Regions from separate parts of the Enterococcus sp. 22-H-5-01 genome, predicted to be linked through region 2. Evidence: a T-box and tRNA genes for the amino acid it is inferred to sense, from the RefSeq annotation. Region 2 holds a T-box; the other holds one or more tRNA genes.

Region 1 (10,039 bases), 720 kb from region 2:
TAAATGAAGATTGATCCTTGATTTTATTTTACTTATCATTCAATATTTTCGATTGATGCTTCAAACAAAAAACTCGACCAAAAATGGCCGAGTTCAAAAAATAGTTGATTATGCGTGATAACGTTCGACACCGTCAAGATATGTTGCAACTAAATCCATTGAAGGATCTAAAACGATAAAATCAGCAGCGCGGCCAGTTGTGATTGAACCACACTTATCATCGATTTTACAACTAACAGCTGGAACATAAGAAGCCATCATAATTGCTTGTTCTGGAGTTGCTAATCCCCAATCAACCACATTTTTAATTGCTTCTTTTAGTTTCAAGATACTGCCTGCTAAATTACCAGATTCTAAACGAGCAGTTCCATCTTTTACTACAACAGGAAATTCACCTAAATTGTAGTTGCCGTCAGGCATTCCGCCAGCCATCATACAGTCAGTAATCAACGCTACGTGATCATGTCCAGCTTTTTCCATCAAAATTTCTGCCGCTTGCGGGTGAACATGATGACCATCGCAAATCAATTCAGAAAAGACATGTTGTAGGGATAATAATGCACCGACCATTCCTGGTTCACGATGATTTAGTCCACGCATACCGTTATAAGCATGAACAAAAACACTTGCTCCAGCTTCGACTGCGTCTTGGGCTTCTTCTAACGTTGCGTTGGAATGACCCAATGAAACAACGACTCCTTCATCAGTCACTGTTTTAACAAATTCTTTTACACCTTTACGTTCAGGCGCCAAAGCGATTTTTTTAATCAAACCACCTGAAGCTTCTTGCCATTCGTGGAATGTATCTAAATTAGGATCACCGAAATAGCTAGGATTTTGAGCCCCTTTATGTTCTTCTGTGAAAAATGGACCTTCAAAATAAATTCCTTGAATTTTTGCTCCATCAACGTCTTGATAAACTTTTCCGATTGTTTCAGCTACATCTTTCAAACGTTCCTTTGATGAAGTCAAAGTTGTTGGTAAAAAGCTAGTGACACCACAAGATAATAATCCTTCTGACATTGCTTTGATACCTTCTGCATCATTATCCATGACATCATGATTTTTATAGCCGTGAATATGTGTGTCGACTAAACCAGGAGCAATCCATTTTCCAGTTTGATCAATGATTTCTGCGCCTTCAGGTTTTTCTTTTGTGTATGTTCCAAAAATGCCGTCAGTGACATCTAGATAGCCGGCTCCTTTAATTCCAGAGTTTAAAAAGAACTTATCAGCATAAATAAATGTTTTCATTTTGAGCTCTCCCTTTATTATTAATGCTTTAAAGTTACTCCTGATTTAAAAATAAGTCAAGAATGGTGTAGACCATTTCTACAAATCTTTAATTTTTTCTAGTGCTCTTAACATTTTTCTATAACCAATCACTGAATGCAATTCTTCCCGTGCTTCCAACATTCTGATTTTCAATTCAATAAGCTCTCTCAATTTGTAATAGCTACACTGTTGCCGATTCCATTTGATTCCCATATCGATTACTTTTTCAGCCAAGTCTAAGCGCTCTTGATTGACTAAAAAAGTACCATAATTAACAAAAAGATTGCTTAACTCACTGCGTTCAGAATAATCTGCCATCATTGAACGAAAAAGCTCATAACTTTGACTATAATAATTTTGTGCATCTGTAAAGCGCCCCAAAACAAAAGACATTTTCCCAGCAAAACTAAGCAGCAAGATCCGGCTGTCAAAATAACCATGATATTTTTTAGACACACAAATGCCCAAACCTTCAACAATATATTCTAAAGCCTGCTCAGGATCTTCATCTACAAAATAAGCGCAAACACCTTTGAAAAAATACATTTGCTGCCGATCCTTATCTAGATGAGTCAGCTGGCGTTCTTCTAGATATTCTAACGTTGCGCGAATTTCAAGATATTTAGCAGTTCGTAAATACATAAACATTTTATTAAAATATTTCCGTAAAAACATTTCTTCTGGTAAAAAATCCACCATCAATTGATCGATCGTAATGCCTAAACGATGACAAAGCTGTTGAATCACAAAAATATTAGGGATCTCTTCGTTGTTTTCGATTCGACTCAATACACTTTGAGAGCAAATTCCTTGAGAAAGATCTTTTTGCGTCATACAGTGTTCTTTTCTGAACTCTTTTAAGACTTGACCGATCGCTTCCATGATTACATCCTCCAAAATATGCATATTCGCATTTCAATACTTTAATTTTATCCGATGATCAGTAGACAAGCAACTCTTGCAATCGAAATATCGAAAAGGATTGAATAAATTTGAGTGTTCTTAAACTGTCTTAAAATCAATTAGAAATTTCATAACAATTGCTTTTTATTTAACATCAATTATTTAATTCTATTTGTTATTTCTTTTAAAAAAACTTATTTCCATTTATAATTAATTTAGAAAGATAAACTATTCAGTCATTCCTTAAAATCAATTAGCATCCCCTCGGAGGATTCCTATGTATCAATATTACAGTATTAGAATAGTTTTAGGTTCTTTATTGATCTTATATGGTATCGGGCTAATTATTTGGACGATCTATCAATGGAAAAAGACTCATGATAATTATTATTTAGAATTATTTTGCGGTTTAGGCTTACTCTTTACGGGTGTTATTGCCATTGCCTTAAAAGTCCTTTCCTAATGTTTTGTATAATTATATATAAAAAGGACAACCTATTTAAAAGGTTGTCCTTTTTGGATACGGCGAATGGGACTCGAACCCACACGGGATCACTCCCACATGACCCTCAATCATGCTTGTCTACCAATTCCAACACCGCCGCTTTATATAAATTTATTTAGACAATTGTTGTATCGTACACATAGATAATGTCGCCATTTAAACCTGCGATACCCCGAAAAAATTTTTTATCTTCTTGTTTACTCCAAATTTCTCGGAACGAAAAAAATTCTGCTCTCGATACTTCGATTTTATCTATTTCATGATCTCTTAATTGCTTAATTTTTTCTTCAAATGGATTCATGGCTCTTTAACTCCTCTTATCATCAAAGCAATAGCTAGGAGGATCAAACAAATAGGCCTCCTAAAGCTATTGACGACTAACTATTCTTGAAAATATTTACTATTTTCTATTTTTGAATTATCTTCTTCCATAATTCCGCGTAATGAGCGGTCCAACCGTTGGCGTGAATTCTTTCTTTCAATTGCAGGTTTTTCAACCTTTTTTTCTGGAGCAAATAAAATATACGAATTCCGTTGTTTCTCCATCCGTTGCATCAACTCACGTGGTGAAATAGCATTCGGATCCTGATCGGGAATCAAAGAAGATGGAACAAAAGTTGGTGCAAAGGGAGTCGCACTGCGACCAGTATTTGTACTAAAAGTGGTCTTTTTTGTTTCTTTAGGCTTATGTTCCTCAAATAATTTTACTTTTTTAGCTTCTGCTCGTTCGTTATGATACATAGGCAAGTTCGCCTTATGCTGATTCAGCTCTCTTCGCGGTTCATCATCTAAAGCCACTCTACGATTTCGTTTAGGCTTAGGAAGTTCCCGGCCAAAAACATCTTTTGCTTCTAATCGATGATTGGTGATCAAATCATCATTGCCATCGAATAAAACTCGCTGACTCGTAGTTGTTAGTTTAACCCCTTGGTCATCATCAAAAGCTGGAAAACGACATTTTTCTCTAGTATAGGTTTGCATACAATCATCCTTATTGTTCTCTAATACCAACTAGTTTAGCACAAAAAGCTAGAAAATGCTTTCGATTTTCTAGCCACTATTTTAAATAAAAAAGATCAAGCATCATATACAAATAAGCTACCTTTAGGAGCAATTATCTCATCCTCGAAAATATTATCAAGAATAGCATAATCCCCTTGATAAGCACGGGGACTAGAGAGCTCACTAACTTTTATTTGTTGTTCTTGATCGGATTGATTAACCGCATAAATAGCATAAGCCTCGTCAGTATAACGAATCACACCAAATATTTTTTGTGTTTCCGAATAAAACGGGAAAAAATTTCCATAATTCAGTACATCATATTCTTTTCTTCGTTGAATCCATTTTTGACAGCTTTCAAAAATAACTGGATCAATTGAATTCCAAGGGAAAATCTTTCTATTTTCAGGGTCTTTGCCACCGGTTAATCCAGCCTCGTCTCCGTAATAAACACAAGGGATTCCTGGCATCATAAACATCAAGCCCCAAGCTTGGTCCAATGCTTTAGTTGAATTACCCAACATTGACAAAATCCGTTCAGTATCGTGTGTTCCGATATTATTCAGTTGATTATAGTAAAAATCTGGCGGGTAATTTTCTTGGTAAAGAATCATTTCTTCACAGATTTCTTTTAATGAACGATCGTCATTCATCAAGTCTAAGATTTGCTGGCGCAACGGGTAATTCATAACTCCCTGCAAATGGTCGCCAAAAACATATTTTCTTCGTGTATCATAGGCCACTTTATTCGAAGCGTCTTCCCAAACCTCGCCAATTAAAATCTTATCCTGATAAGCTGAAAGATTTTTTCGGATTCCGGCAATAAAATCATCCGTCAATTCATCTGCAACATCTAAGCGCCAGCCATCAACACCTAAAGAAGTCCATTTTGCCAGCACACTATCTAAATCACCGTAAATAAATTCTTGATAGCGAGGATTTTCTTTACGAACTTCTGGTAAATCAGCGATTCCCCACCATGCTTTATAATCATCTGGGTAATGATTGAAAGTAAACCAATCAAAGTATTCACTATTTTGATCACGAGCAGCTCCAGAATTTTCTCCATAAAGTCCTGAGATGTTGAAATAGCGGCTATCTTTTCCTACATGTGAGAAGACTCCATCTAAAACAACTGCAATGCCTTCAGCATGCAGTGCTTCAAGTAAGTCCTTGAAATCTTCTTCATTTCCTAAAATACCATCAATTTTAAAATAATCATTGGTGTCATAGCGATGATTGGAGGAGGCTTCAAAAATAGGATTCAAATAGATGGCTGTAATGCCTAACTCTTTGAAATAAGGAATTTTCTTTTGAATCCCTTTTAAATTCCCTCCGTAAAAATCCCAACGAACGATTTCATCTTCTTTATTGCGAATATAAAAAGGTTCATCTTCATCCGTCGCATAAATAAATGAATTTTTCTTAGGATCATTGATTTGACGATCGGGATTACCATTCGCAAAACGATCTGGAAAAATTTGATAAAAAACGGCTTCGCGATACCATTTAGGCGCGACCTCTGGTTTTTGGTAACAGGTTAATTGATATGGGACTACATCATGCTCTGAACCATATATTTTCCCTTCTCCACCTTGGCCATTAAAGCCATAAAACTGAATCGTTTCATAACCCGCTGATTGATGAACGATCTTGAAATAATAAAAGTACAATCCCCAACCTTGATCCATCGGTGTTTCAAAATAAAATCGATCTTCAGATACAGCTTTCATCGGAAACACTTTTTGACCGACATTGCTGCCTTCCTTATGAACAACTAAATAGGCTTTCGACGTTTCTGGTTCAGGTCCCGACAGCCAAATTTTGACTGTCGTTTCTTCCTGAACAGCTCCGAATGGCTGTTTGTATCGTTCTAGCCAAGGATTAAAGTAAATATGCTTCATGTTTTGTCACTCCTCGATCATCGTTATGTGCGAAGACTGGTTCGATTTGCCAAATATCTTCAGCATAACGTTGGACTGTTTGGTCTGAAGAAAAACGACCTGCATTAGCAATATTTCGCAAACTAATTTGCAACCAGCGATGCTGGTCTTTATACGCTTTATCGACACTCATCTGGGCAGTACAATACGCCTCAAAATCACGCAAGACAAAGAATTCATCATTGTATTTAATCAAAGAATCAAAAATTTCTTGTCCTTCAGCCAGAATATTAGGAATGGTTCCATCGATCAAAGTATCTACAACACGTCGGACAGTATTGTCTTTTTCATAGATTGAAGCTGCATGATAAGTTCTATTTTCATAATATTGATATACTTCTGCCTCTGTTAAACCAAAAATAGCAATATTTTCATCTCCAACTGCATCTCGAATCTCAACGTTTGCACCATCTAAAGTAGCAATCGTAACTGCCCCATTAAGCATCAATTTCATATTTGAGGTCCCTGAGGCTTCTTTTGAAGCTAAAGAAATTTGTTCACTGACATCTGCCGCAGGAATGATTCGTTCAGCTAGACTAACGTTATAGTTTTCCAGAAAGATGATTTTTAACTTATCATGAATTGATTCGTCATTGTTGATCAGGCTAGCAGTTTCATTGATTACTTTGATGATCGATTTAGCGTAATGATAACTTGGCGCTGCTTTTGCTCCAAAGATAAAGACTCGCGGCTCAATCGGTAAGTTAGGGTTTTCTTTCAAATCTAAATAAAGCTTGATGATATGCAATAGATTCAACAATTGTCGTTTGTACGCATGCAGTCGCTTGATTTGAATATCAAATATGGCATGCGGATTCACTTCAACACCGCAATGCTCTTGGATGTATTTAGCTAATCGTTCTTTATTCGCTAACTTGGCAGCAGCTAATTTGGTCAATACTTGATCGTCATTTTCATAATTCAATAACAATCTTAAATCACCTGGTGTTTTGCGCCAAGTCTTTCCAATCGTTTCATCTAGAACTTTACTCATCGATGGATTAGCTAATTGTGTCCAGCGACGCATTGCGATCCCATTCGTTTTATTATTGAATCGTGCAGGGTATAACTCATAGAAGTCGTGTAACACAACTGATTTCAATAAATCCGAATGTAATTTTGCTACACCGTTTGTTGAGTGAGAACCAATGATCGCCAAATGAGCCATATGGACTTGATCATTTTGAATAATCCGTGTCCGCTGGATCAAATCAAAATTCTGTACGCCAGTCATTTCGGCTACAAAACGACGGTCAATTTCCTCAATGATTTGATAGATACGTGGACAAACATTTTTCATCATAGTAATTGACCATTTTTCTAGTGCTTCTGCCATGATCGTATGATTCGTATAACTCATTACTTTTTGCGTTAAGTTCCATGCACGATCCCAAGAAACCTTTTCTTCATCAATCAGTAGCCGCATAAATTCAGCGACACACATAGCTGGATGAGTATCATTGATATGGATAGCTACATATTGATTGATTTTATCGATTGGCTGTTTCAACGCTTTGTAGTAGCGTAAAATACTTTGAACACCTGCTGAAACAAAGAAATACTCTTGCGATAAGCGTAATCGTCTGCCCGCTTCATTTGAATCATCTGGATATAAAACGGAGGTCAAATCTTCCACCGCTCGTCTAGCTTCAACACTTCGGTAATTGTCTTCTTCCTCTGCAGGGATTTCTACTGACCAAAGACGCATAGTATTCACGATATTATTTTGATAACCAACCATCCCAGTATCATAAGGAACGGCTCTTACGACCATGCCGCCTTGATAATGTGGTGTTATGTTTCCAGTTTCATCGGATGATAAATAGACATCGCCGCCTAAACGGACGTTGACTGCTTTGCTTTCTTTTCTAACTTCCCACAAATTCCCTTTTTGAAGCCATTCATCTGGTAATTCTACTTGATAGTTATCAACAAAACGTTGTTTGAATAAACCGTATTCGTAGCGAATCCCATTTCCATTTCCCGGCAATCCAGTAGAAGCGATCGAATCCATAAAACAAGAAGCTAATCGGCCCAGTCCGCCATTTCCTAAAGCCATATCCGGCTCTACTTCCGCTAAGTCATCTAATTTGATTCCTAATTCAGAAAGACCTTCTTCAACGGTATCCAGCCATCCCATATTCAATAAATTACTTTTCAACATTTTCCCAGGTAAAAATTCTATTGAAAAATAATAACTTTGTTTTTGTTCTGCATCCCGATAGTCTTGCCATGTTTGTCGCCAATCTTGTGAGTATGCTGAAGTCATCAATGAACCCAACGTTTGATATAGCTCGCTTGGTGAAGCATCTGACACTTCCATCGCAAATTTTTCAGCCAATCGACGACTGAAACATTGTTTAAATTCTTTTTTGTTAATTTTTTTCATCTCCAACCTACTTTTTTAGTTTGACATATTTAAAAAGTCAGAATCCATGGCTCAAAGCCCTAGATTCTGACAATTAGAACCTTACAATTGTTGATACAATGCTAAATATTGTTGACTAGATTCATTCCAACTAAAATCTTTAGCCATCGCTTGTTGCATTAATTCTTGCCAAATTTCAGGGTTATTTTGATACAATTCAATAGCCTGTTTTAATACATTCATCAAATAAAACGGCTGGAAATTATCAAAGCCAAATCCAGTTCCTTTATTAGTAATTGGATTGTATGGTTCAACTGTGTCTCTTAGTCCGCCAATTTCATGAACAATCGGTAGTGTCCCATAACGCATAGAAATAATTTGTGATAATCCACATGGCTCAAATGCAGAAGGCATCAAGAACATATCTACTCCAGCATAGACCTTTTGAGCTAAACTCAAATCAAAAGCAATATTGATACTGGTTTTTTCGGGATATTGTTCTCCAAAATAGCGAAATTGATTTTCAAAATTTGGATCACCCGTTCCGATCACTACTAATTGCACATCGAATTGCATCAAATTTTCCATTTCTTCTAACAATAAGTGGAAACCTTTTTGATACGTTAAACGACTGACGATTCCAACCAATGGAATTTTAGCGTTTACTGGCAATCCTAGGTGTTTTTGGAGCTGAACTTTATTTTCAATTTTTTTAGCTAAATGTTTAGCATCATAATTTTCAAATAAAGCTGGGTCTTTCGCAGGGTCGAACATTTCATAATCGATTCCATTAACAATCCCACTTAATTTACCGCTCTCCATTCGCAAAATAATATCTAATCCGGCACCAAATTCTGCTGTTTTTATTTCTTCTGCATAAGAGGGGCTGACAGTTGTTACCCGATCAGCATAAAGAATTCCGGCTTTCATGAAATTGACACAATCATTAAAGCGAATCGTCCCATCTTCATAACGCTCATTCCCCATTCCGAATAGATCGCCCAAGACTCCTTGATCATATTGACCTTGGAATTCAATATTATGAATCGTCAAGACTGTATGAATCGAATCAAATGCTTGGATCCAACGATATTTTTCTTTTAATAAAAATGGAATAAACGCTGTATGATAATCATTCAAATGCATCACATCTGGAATGAAATTGATCTTTTCCATCAGCTCGATCACTGCTAATTGAAAGAACGCAAATCGTTCACCGTCATCATAATAACCATACAAATCAGGGCGATCAAAATAATACAGATTATCTAAGAAGTAATAATCAATTCCTTTTAAGGATAGATACTTTACTCCACAATATTGTTTTCTCCAACCGACATTGACCTCATAAGAAAACAAATCTTGAATTTGTTCCTTGTACTGATCTGCAATCTTTGTAAAGTAAGGCAAGACAACTTTGATTTCTGTACCTTTTTCTTTCAAAGCTTTAGGTAAAGCACCAGCGACATCGCCTAATCCGCCTGTTTTAAAAAAGGGTGCACATTCTGCAGCAACAAATAATGTTCTCACCTTTACTCGCCTCCGTAAATATCACTCAACACATGGGTATTTTTTTTGACCACTAACGGATGTTCTGCAGAACCTATGATTTTAACGCCTGGTTCAACGACTACATTCTTATCTAGGATCGCATACTTAACGATAGCATTCTCCTGGATTTTACAGTTAGCCATTACGATCGATCCTTCGATTTCGGCATCTTTTTCAATCACAACACTCCGAGAGAACAAAGAGTTATGCGCTTTTCCATCAACTAAACAGCCCGTCGCAAATTGACTGTTTTTAACATCCGAAGTAGCTGAGTAATAGGTAGCTACTTCATTTTTTAATTTTGTATAAACTTTGTGTTTTGAATACAATAATGAAGCAAATTTTTTCGGATCTAGCATGTCCATATTTGCATCATAATAAGATTTAACATCAAAAATATTGCTTAAAAAGCCCGTATATTCATATGCTTGAGTTTTAACTTGACCCATCATTTGATTGAAGAAGTCTAATAAAGCCACTGGTGCACCAGAA
Region 2 (10,039 bases):
GAAGCCCCGCGCTTTTTCTTAGCTTGTGGAACAGAAGACGATCTATATCCTGCCAGTCAATACATGGCGCACAAACTAGAACAGAACCAATTAGATGTCACCTTTGAAGAAGGTCCTGGAAAGCATGATTGGATCTTTTGGGATGCTTGGATTCAACGTGTATTGGAATGGTTTAATGAAAAGAACAGCTGACCTGAAGGTCAGCTGTTCTTTTTCTCTACGCATAATAAAATCGGCGGCGTATTCTTTTGATTGATAAATTGATAACTTAATACATTATAAGTTTCTTGCGGCAATGCTTGACAAAAATCGAGGACTTCATTTTTTTCTGTCTCACCGCCAGCATGACCGTAATAGATCACAACGATCATTCGGCCGCCAACAGTCAAGCGTTTTAAAATTGTTCCCATCGCTTGCTTAGTTGTTTCTGGTAACGTGATAATCTGTTTATCACTTTTAGGTAGATAGCCTAAATTAAAAATTGCGGCTTTGATCGGTTGATCGATGGAAATTTTTTCATCGATCGTTTCATGGCCCGCTAGAAATAATGTCGCTTGTTGATCAGCAGCAGCTAATCGTGTTTGGGTATTTTTTAAAGCTTGCTCTTGAATATCAAAGGCATAGACTTGGCCGCTTTTTCCGACCAATTCCGTTAGAAAAAGGGTATCATTTCCATTGCCCATAGTCGCATCGATCACGTGATCGCCTTCGATAACGACTTCTTTTAAGAGTTGATGGCTAAAGCGTAAGGAGGTGAGCAGCATGGTCAGCGTCCTTTCTAATATCAAACTTGCCTTGATAGGAATCTCGTTGGATCAATTCTTGATCGATCGCGTTCAAGACTTCCCATTTTTTCAAGCTCCACATAGGTCCAACTAAAGAATCCCAAGGTGCATCCCCAGTTAAGCGATGGATGATGATGTCTTGAGGAATCATTTCTAATTGATCGCAGATCACAGAAACGTAATCTTCTTTGGTCATCAGTTGCAAACGACCTTCAGCGTAATCACGTAACATTTTAGTATTACGCATCAGATGCATTAAATGAAGTTTGATTCCTTGGATATCAGAATCTAAAATAGTACGGCGAACATTTTCCCGCATCATCTCTAGCGATTCTCCAGGTAAACCATTGATTAAATGCGTGCAGACATTGATATTATGTTTGCGCAGGCGAGCGACCGCATCGACATAGGTCCCATAATCATGTGCTCGATTGATCGAATTACTTGTTTCCTCATAGGTTGTTTGCAAGCCTAATTCAACCCAAAGGTATAAGCGTTGATTCAATTCAGCTAAATAATCGACCACTTCTGGAGGTAAACAGTCAGGTCGTGTGCCGACGGAAAGTCCAACAACGCCTGGAAGATTGACGACTTGTTCGAAACGCTCGCGAATCACTTCAACCGGTGCATGAGTATTTGTGAAATTTTGGAAATAGACGATATATTGTTCAACATGCGGCCATTTTTGATGCATCATATCGATTTCTTTATGAAATTGCTGTGGCAACGGATCGCTAGGAGCTACAATCATGTCGCCTGAGCCTGAAACACTACAGAAGGTACAACCGCCATGAGCCACAGTACCGTCACGGTTTGGACAGTCAAAGCCACCGTCTACCGGGACTTTAAAGATTTTCCCACCAAATTCTTGGCGTAAAGCATAATTCCAAGAATGGTAACGTTTGTTTTCATCATCGCTATAAGTAAAGGTCATTTGTTTCTCCTAATTGCTTTTAAATCGTAAGCTAATTTTTTTTGTTGATAATAAGGATAGGTGAAAAATAGCCAGCTGCTGCCTAAAAGCATCCCTGCTAAGACATCGCTAGGATAATGGACGCCTAAGTAGATACGGCTGATCATGATACTAAAAATCAATAATCCTAAAATGATTTGTCCAATCAAGCGAGGAGTATTTTCTTTGATAAACAAAGGCAACACAAAGATCAACGTTCCATAAAGCAAGGTGCTGGCAGTCGAGTGTCCACTGGGGAAACTAAAACTGTGTTCGGTGACCATATGGGTAAGAACGGTAGGTCGCTCACGTTGGAAAAAGATTTTTAGTAAATGATTTAACGCGCCGCTGATCAAAACCATTCCCGCGCCTAACCATAGTGCAGTGATCTTTTGTTTATTAAAATAAAACAAACCGACAAAAACGATTGATAATAAGACGATCGTAATCGGATTGGCAAATTTTGTCACCCATAAAAAGTAACCGTTCATCTGCGGATATAAACGGTGGACCCCATGAATGATCGAGTGGTCAAAACCGGATAACGTATCGGGATAAAATCGGACGATGTAACAGAGCACTGCAAAAAACAGCAAAGTGAAACTTCCGATTAAATGATAGAGCGATTTATTTTTCATGATTCTACACAATTCATCCTTTCTATAACCGGAATCATTATATCATGTTTACTTAGCAGTACAATTCTTTCAATGGATTCTTAAAGGGAATTCAATTGAATTCTAGATAGTAATCTGCTAAGATAAAGTTACTTTAATATTTATTTGCCTAGAAGAGGAGTAGTAGAAAGAAACGCATTTCAGAGAGCCCACGGTGCTGAGAGTGTGGTATGCGAGAACTTCGAACTTACCTTGGAGCATGATCGAATGATCCGGTTAGAGACCGTTATTTCTGTTGAGTTCTGCCAGTGTGCAGATAAAGATAGGTGGTACCACGTTGATAACGTCCTATAAAAGTTGTTTTGAACTTTTGTAGGGCTTTTTTTGTTTCATTGAAGAAATGCAGTAAGGAACTAGTGTAAATTTTGTTACATCATCATTCTTTCGGGGATGATAAAAAATAAAAGATTAGGCTTATAGGAGGCGCAACATGAGTTACGATCACAAAGCGATTGAAAAAAAATGGCAAAAATATTGGGCAAGCCACAATACATTCAATACCCAAGATGACCCAGAAAAACCAAAATTCTATGCATTAGATATGTTTCCATACCCATCTGGTCAAGGATTGCATGTAGGACATCCGGAAGGCTACACAGCAACAGATGTCATCTCACGGATGAAACGATCACAAGGTTATAATGTTTTACACCCAATGGGGTGGGATGCATTTGGTCTGCCAGCAGAACAATATGCTTTAGATACAGGAAATGATCCTGCAGAATTTACTCAAAAAAATATTGAAACATTCAAACGTCAAATCAATTCATTAGGCTTCAGTTACGATTGGAATCGTGAATTAAATACGACAGATCCTGAATACTATAAATGGACACAATGGATCTTTGAACAAATGTATGAAAAAGGTTTAGCTTATGAAGCGGAAGTTCCAGTCAACTGGGTGCCAGAATTAGGAACGGTTATCTCAAACGAAGAAGTTATTGACGGCAAGAGCGAACGTGGCGGCTACGACGTTATCCGCAAACCAATGCGTCAATGGATGTTAAAAATCACGGCTTATGCAGATCGCTTATTAGATGATCTAGAAACAGTAGATTGGCCTGAAAGTATCAAAGAAATGCAACGCAACTGGATTGGCCGTTCGATCGGTGCAAATGTCAGCTTCAAGATTGAGGGCAGTGAAGAAAGCTTTACGGTTTTCACAACACGTCCAGATACATTATTTGGTGCGACGTATGCCGTATTAGCGCCAGAATTAGACTTGGTACAAAAAATCACAACGCCGGAACAAAAAGCAGCCATCGATGCTTACATCGAAGAAGCTTCTAAAAAATCAGATTTAAACCGGACAGATTTAGCAAAAGAAAAAACTGGTGTCTTCACTGGGGCTTATGCGATCAATCCAGCTAACGGAAATAAAATGCCGATTTGGATCGGCGATTACGTCTTAGCATCTTACGGTACTGGTGCTATCATGGCGGTACCTGCCCATGATGAACGTGATTACGAATTTGCTAAAACTTTCGAATTACCAATCGTACCGGTTGTAGAAGGCGGCGATATTGAAAATGAAGCCTTCACAGGTGATGGTCCACATATTAATTCAGAATTTTTAGATGGTTTAGGTAAACAAGAAGCAATTGATAAAATGGTTTCTTGGTTAGACGAACATCAATGTGGTAAAAAAGAAGTAAGTTACCGTTTAAGAGACTGGTTATTCTCTCGTCAACGTTACTGGGGTGAACCAATCCCTGTGATCCATTGGGAAGACGGCACAACTGGTTTAGTTCCTGATTATGAATTGCCATTAGAATTGCCAAAAACAACAGATATCAAGCCTAGTGGAACAGGTGAATCACCACTAGCAAATATCGAAGATTGGGTAAATGTTGTTGATCCAATTACTGGTAAAAAAGGTCGTCGTGAAACGAATACGATGCCGCAATGGGCTGGTAGTTCATGGTACTATTTACGCTTTATTGATCCGCATAATAAAGAAGCTTTAGCAGATTATGAAAAATTGAAACGTTGGTTACCAGTGGATCTTTATATCGGTGGTGCTGAGCATGCTGTGCTTCATTTATTATATGTTCGTTTCTGGCATAAATTCTTATATGATATCGGTGTGGTTCCAACAAATGAACCGTTCCAAAAATTATATAACCAAGGAATGATTTTAGGACAAAGTTTCCGTGATAGCCGCGGTGCTCTTGTACCAACCAATAAAGTTGAAAAACGTGATGGTAAATGGTACAGCATCGAAACGGGTGAAGAATTAGAAGAAGCTCCAGCAAAAATGAGTAAATCATTGAAAAATGTCGTAAACCCTGACGATGTGGTAGAACAGTACGGTGCAGATACATTGCGGATGTATGAAATGTTTATGGGTCCATTAGATGCATCGATCGCTTGGAGTGAAAATGGCTTAGAAGGTTCGCGCAAATTCTTAGATCGTGTATGGCGTCTGATCGTAGACGAAGATGGAAAAATGCGTGACCACATTACCAACATCAACGATGGTTCATTGACGAAAGTCTATAATCAAACCGTCAAAAAAGTCACAGAAGATATGGAACAGCTGCATTTGAATACAGCCATCTCACAAATGATGGTCTTCGTGAATGAAGCGTATAAAGTTGAAGCTTTGACCTATGAATATGTGGAAGGTTTTGTTCAATTATTAGCACCGATCGCTCCACATATTTCAGAAGAATTATGGGCGATTTTAGGTCATGATGAAGATATCTCGTATGTTGCATGGCCAACCTATGATGAAGAGGCTCTGATTGAAAATGAAATCGAAGTGATCTTGCAAGTCAATGGCAAGGTGCGTTCGAAAGTAATGGTCGCTATTGATCTAGCAAAAGATGAGCTAGAAAAAATTGCGATGGCAGATGAACACATCCAACGCAATACCGAAGGGAAAACGATTCGTAAAGTGATCGTGGTTCCTAATAAATTAGTGAATATCGTAGCTAATTAAAAAAAGAAAAGAGGTTGGAACAAAAGTATTCGCTACTTTTGTTCCAACCTCTTTTTACTAGTCTTTTATAAACAATTCAGCTAAATGATAATCGCCTTCATAAGGAAGGTTCTCACCATTAACGGTCATGTATTTATCCGTTCCTTTACCAGCTAAAATAATCGCATCATTTGGATCGGCGGATTGGATCGCTTGTTGGATCGCTTGTTTGCGATCTTTTTCAAAGTGGACCTGTACTTGATCATTCTGGATTCCTTGCTGGATTTCAGCCGCAATTTTTTTGGGATCTTCGTAATTGGGATCATCGCTTGTTAAGACGGCCACATCTGCGTATTCGCCGATGGCTTGTCCAAGCCCTGCTCGGCGAGACTCGGCTTTATTTCCTGTTGAACCTGTTATGACTAAGATTTCACCAGCAGGGTGTTGTTCTTTAGCAAATGCAAGTAATGATTTCATACTTAAATAATTATGAGCGTAATCGACATAGATGTGTGCGCCGTTTGGTTTCAATAATAAATTCATGCGTCCTGGGACCAATGCTTCGGCTAAACCTTGTTGACCAGCTGTTTGGTCTGCGCCGACCAAGGCACTAGCAATCAATGCAGCTGCAGCATTTTCTTTATTGAAATCACCAGCTAATAATATCTCGTACGTACCATTGAGCATCAAACTATCTTTAGCACCGGTTAGTGAAAAGGCTAGAGGATGTTCCAACGGCTTCACTTGATAATCTGCTTCGACCTTGTTGCCATAGGTGATTACTGGAATATTTTTAGCTTTTGCTAATTCGTTTAATAAATCAAAATGATCGATTTCATGATGTAAGATCATTTGACGTGAGTTGGCTACCAACTGACGTTTGCAATAAAAATAATCTTCGAATGTCGGATGTTCGATCGGTCCGATATGATCGGGTGAGATATTTAGAAAGATCCCGACATCAAAAGTCAGGCCGTAAACACGTGCGACTTTATAGGCTTGCGAAGAAACTTCCATCACTAAGCGTGTCATACCATTTGTGACGGCTTCTGCCATCATACGGTACAAGTCTAAAGACTCAGGAGTGGTTAATTTAGATTTGAAAAAAGTGACTCCATCTAAAGTAGTGTTCAAAGTAGACAGCAAAGCCGTTTTTTGCTGGGTCGTGATATCTAAGATTTTTTTAGTGAAGTACGCAACGGTCGTTTTTCCTTTAGTTCCCGTGATACCGATCAGTTTTAGCTTATTTTGCGGATAGTCATAAAAAGCCATACTTAAAACAGCTAGAGCTTTACGGATATCTGTTACGATAATCGCTAACGCTGCATCGACTTCGTAAGGCTGTTCGGCAATGTAGCAAGCTAGACCTGTTTGTAGTGCTTGTTCCAAGTAACGTACTTGGAAATTATTTCCTTTACAGAAAAAAAGTGTGTCAGCATCTGCTTCACGAGAGTCATAAGAAAGTTTGTGGAATTTTTTTTCCAAAGGAGCAGCTAGACTCCAACGATCAGGCGTGATAAACTCACGCAATAAGTTTTCTTTTTCAAGGATTTGTTGAATTTGGGTAAGTGTCAGCATGTGATAGAGACCTCCATAATATTGTCTAGGCTATTATAGCATAGCTTTATAAATGGTAGAAAAACTAAGAAAAGAGTGATTGTCAGAAAACGTTTTTAGCTTTACTATTAGAGTAGTAATTTTGTAGGAGGAGATCATGAGAGAAACACGACCAAGTGACCTGAGTTATCAGGAAAAAATGATCCAAGGTTCAGCCTGGCTGACTGTAGGAAATATCTTTTCACGCTTACTAGGAGCTGTTTACATCATTCCTTGGTATGCCTGGATGGGTGAAAATGCTCGAGCGGCTAATGGGCTATTTAATATGGGGTATACGTTTTATGCATTGTTCATGATGATTTCTACTGCCGGACTGCCAGGGGCAATCGCGAAACAGATTGCTCGTTACAATTCCAAAGGTGAATACCAGACAAGTCGTCGATTATTCATCAAAGCGCTCCAAGCCACAGCACTTTTAGGGATTCTTTTTGGCGGACTGATGTTTTTTACTGCTCCTTTTTTAGCTAGTCTATCTGGTGGTGGTCAACAGCTGATCCCAGTGATCCGTGCGTTGAGTATCGCGGTGATTGCTTTTCCTTGTATGAGTGTCTTGCGCGGCTATTTTCAAGGGCAACAAGATATGCGGCCTTCCGCCGTTTCTCAAGTGGTCGAACAAGCGATTCGGGTCTTTTATATGTTATTGAGTGTTTTTATTATCATGAAAGTTCAACATGGTGAATATTTAGCTGCGGTGATCCAGTCAACATTTGCTGCCGCAGTGGGAATGATCGGCTCGTATGGTGTTTTACTTTTTTATTGGTTCAAAGACAAAAAACGCAGTGATCTTCAATTGAACTACAGTTTAAATAAAGTAACCATCGATACAAAAAAATTATTATTAGAAACAATTAGACAAGCAATTCCATTTATATTATTAGGTGGGGGCATCACTTTCTATAAGTTGATCGACCAAGTAACTTTTATCCATACTATGGCAGCAAATACTAATTATAGCCACCGACAATTAGTCGATCTTTATGCTTTGTTCAGTGCAAATCCGGATAAGTTGACAATGGTCGTCGTGGCGTTAGGAACCTCATTAGCACTTACTAGTTTACCGATGTTGACAGAGTTATTTACCTTAAGACGGCGGCCTGAATTAGGAAAATTAGTAAATACCAATATTCAATTGTTCGCATTTATCATGTTTCCAGCAATAGCTGGAATGATTTTACTGGCGTATCCACTCAACACACTTTTTTATACACCAGATGTACTGGGCAGTCGAATCTTAGTGGTAGCTTGCTGGGCGGGATTTGCTTCAGCTTTGTTTATGATGCTGTCGACTACACTTCAAGGTATTTCACACAGCCGCATTGCAGTAAGGTATTGGCTGTTTGGCTTAGCTTTTAAAGCGGTGATCCAACTTCCGTTGATCAAATTATTTGAAGTATATGGACCATTGATTGCTACCTTTATGGGCTTAGTATTAACATGTGGATTGTGTTTATGGAAACTTCGAAGAGTCGTTCATGCAAACTATCAATTAGCGTTTAGACGTTGTCTTTTAATCGCGTTGCTTACAGTAATCATGCTAGTAGTGGCATTGATCGTTCGCCAGATAAGTTATATTGTATTAGATCCTACTTCTAGGATTCAAGCCATGCTGATTTGTGTTCTTACTGCAGGAGCTGGCGGTTTTGTTTATCTTAGCCTGAGTTTGAAACTTCGATTAGCTGATAAATTGATTGGACCGCAAGCGCTGAAGTGGCGCCGACGCTTACGAATTAAATAAAAAAACTTCTGCTTTTTTAGCAGAAGTTTTTTTTAACCCATAAATGGAATCAATCTATACAATTATTTAGCCAAAATTCTTCAGAAAAGATAGAAAGTCTTTATTGAGTTTCTTTACAAAAATATTTCAATGTTTCTAAAAGTAATTTTTGTAATACAAATATAAAACAGTTACATTTTATTTTAACCCTGCTATAAAGGTTTTTTTTAAAATATGAATGAATATTATATATTTCAAAGTAACACACAAACGCTAGTTTTGTTACATTGTTTCATATTATTGTAATGTATTGTCACAGTAATATTACCCATGAAATACAAAAGGATGGTAAAGTAACTCTCGTAGTCAAAATGACAGAAGAAAAAGAGACAAAACAATCGGAGGAATTTATATAATGAAATTAGGGAAAACACTTCTTTTTAGTACAGTATTAGCAGCAGGTGCAGGTCTAGCGATGGGAGCTACGGATGCACACGCATCAGAAACTTATACTGTTCAATCAGGAGATACTTTATCAAAGATTTCTCATAAATTGGTTGGTAATGATAGTTTAGTAAGTTCAATTGCGAAAGCAAATAAAATTTCTAACGTAAACATGATTTTTGCTGGTCAAGAATTGACCATTAATGGTGATACAAAAGCAGCGACAACTTCTACTGAAGCGTCAGCTCCAGTTCAAGAAACTACAACACAAACAACGACAGTTCAAGAAACAGCTCCAGCAGCTACAACTACTGTTACTGAAACACCAGCAGCAACAACAGCTAATACAGCTGCAACAACTTCTTCAGCTAAAGAATGGATTGCTCAAAAAGAATCTGGTGGTTCTTATTCTGCATCAAACGGCCAATATGTTGGACGTTACCAATTATCAGCTTCATACTTGAATGGTGATTATTCTGAAGCAAACCAAGAACGTGTAGCAGATCAATACGTAACTTCTCGTTATGGTTCATGGGAAGGCGCTCAAGCTTTCTGGCAAGCAAACGGCTGGTACTAAGAAAATAAATATTTTGAAGCTGAGATCCTTGGATCTTGGCTTTTTTTGTCGTTAAAAGCGAAATTTATTAAAATTGAGCGAAAAAAGTGTTGACATGAGGAGTAAATAGTGTGATTATAGTGAACAAATAATAAAGCTTTGAAGAGAAGAGTAACTGATAAGTCATAAGCACAGAGAACCCGGTCGGTGGAAAAGGGGATTGTAAACGTCAGTGAAGATGAGCTCTGAGCTATTTGGCTCGTTCACGCGAACCAAACGTGAAGTGACCGATATATCACCGGGTATCAACAGGTACCGATAAGGCATTATTCGTGAGAATAATGTAAATGAGGGTGGTAGCGCGAAAACAT

Evidence for each region. A T-box is a leader RNA that pairs with one kind of tRNA and senses whether it is charged. The one in region 2 lies ahead of leuS (leucine--tRNA ligase), so its partner is inferred to be a tRNA-Leu.
Region 1: it has a tRNA-Leu gene. The T-box ahead of leuS (leucine--tRNA ligase) is inferred to sense a tRNA for this amino acid. The anticodon was not compared.

Annotation. Positions count from the first base shown of each region.
Region 1 is NZ_CP189993.1:453,876-463,914, reverse strand. Features, by position in the region: gene ACQKTA_RS02340 (FUSC family protein) at 1-7, shown strand, start outside; gene nagA (N-acetylglucosamine-6-phosphate deacetylase) at 109-1,254, opposite strand; gene ACQKTA_RS02330 (helix-turn-helix domain-containing protein) at 1,333-2,157, opposite strand; gene ACQKTA_RS02325 (hypothetical protein) at 2,456-2,641, shown strand; tRNA gene ACQKTA_RS02320 (tRNA-Leu) at 2,700-2,783, opposite strand; gene ACQKTA_RS02315 (hypothetical protein) at 2,799-2,984, opposite strand; gene ACQKTA_RS02310 (hypothetical protein) at 3,065-3,664, opposite strand; gene ACQKTA_RS02305 (glycoside hydrolase family 13 protein) at 3,760-5,589, opposite strand; gene ACQKTA_RS02300 (glycogen/starch/alpha-glucan phosphorylase) at 5,570-8,008, opposite strand; gene glgA (glycogen synthase GlgA) at 8,099-9,526, opposite strand; gene glgD (glucose-1-phosphate adenylyltransferase subunit GlgD) at 9,529-10,039, opposite strand, start outside.
Region 2 is NZ_CP189993.1:1,894,295-1,904,333, forward strand. Features, by position in the region: gene ACQKTA_RS09710 (alpha/beta hydrolase) at 1-192, shown strand, start outside; gene ACQKTA_RS09715 (class I SAM-dependent methyltransferase) at 201-764, opposite strand; gene ACQKTA_RS09720 (TIGR01212 family radical SAM protein) at 739-1,719, opposite strand; gene ACQKTA_RS09725 (phosphatase PAP2 family protein) at 1,716-2,375, opposite strand; T-box leader at 2,516-2,708, shown strand; gene leuS (leucine--tRNA ligase) at 2,845-5,358, shown strand; gene ACQKTA_RS09735 (UDP-N-acetylmuramoyl-L-alanyl-D-glutamate--L-lysine ligase) at 5,416-6,915, opposite strand; gene ACQKTA_RS09740 (putative polysaccharide biosynthesis protein) at 7,052-8,689, shown strand; gene ACQKTA_RS09745 (LysM peptidoglycan-binding domain-containing protein) at 9,084-9,689, shown strand.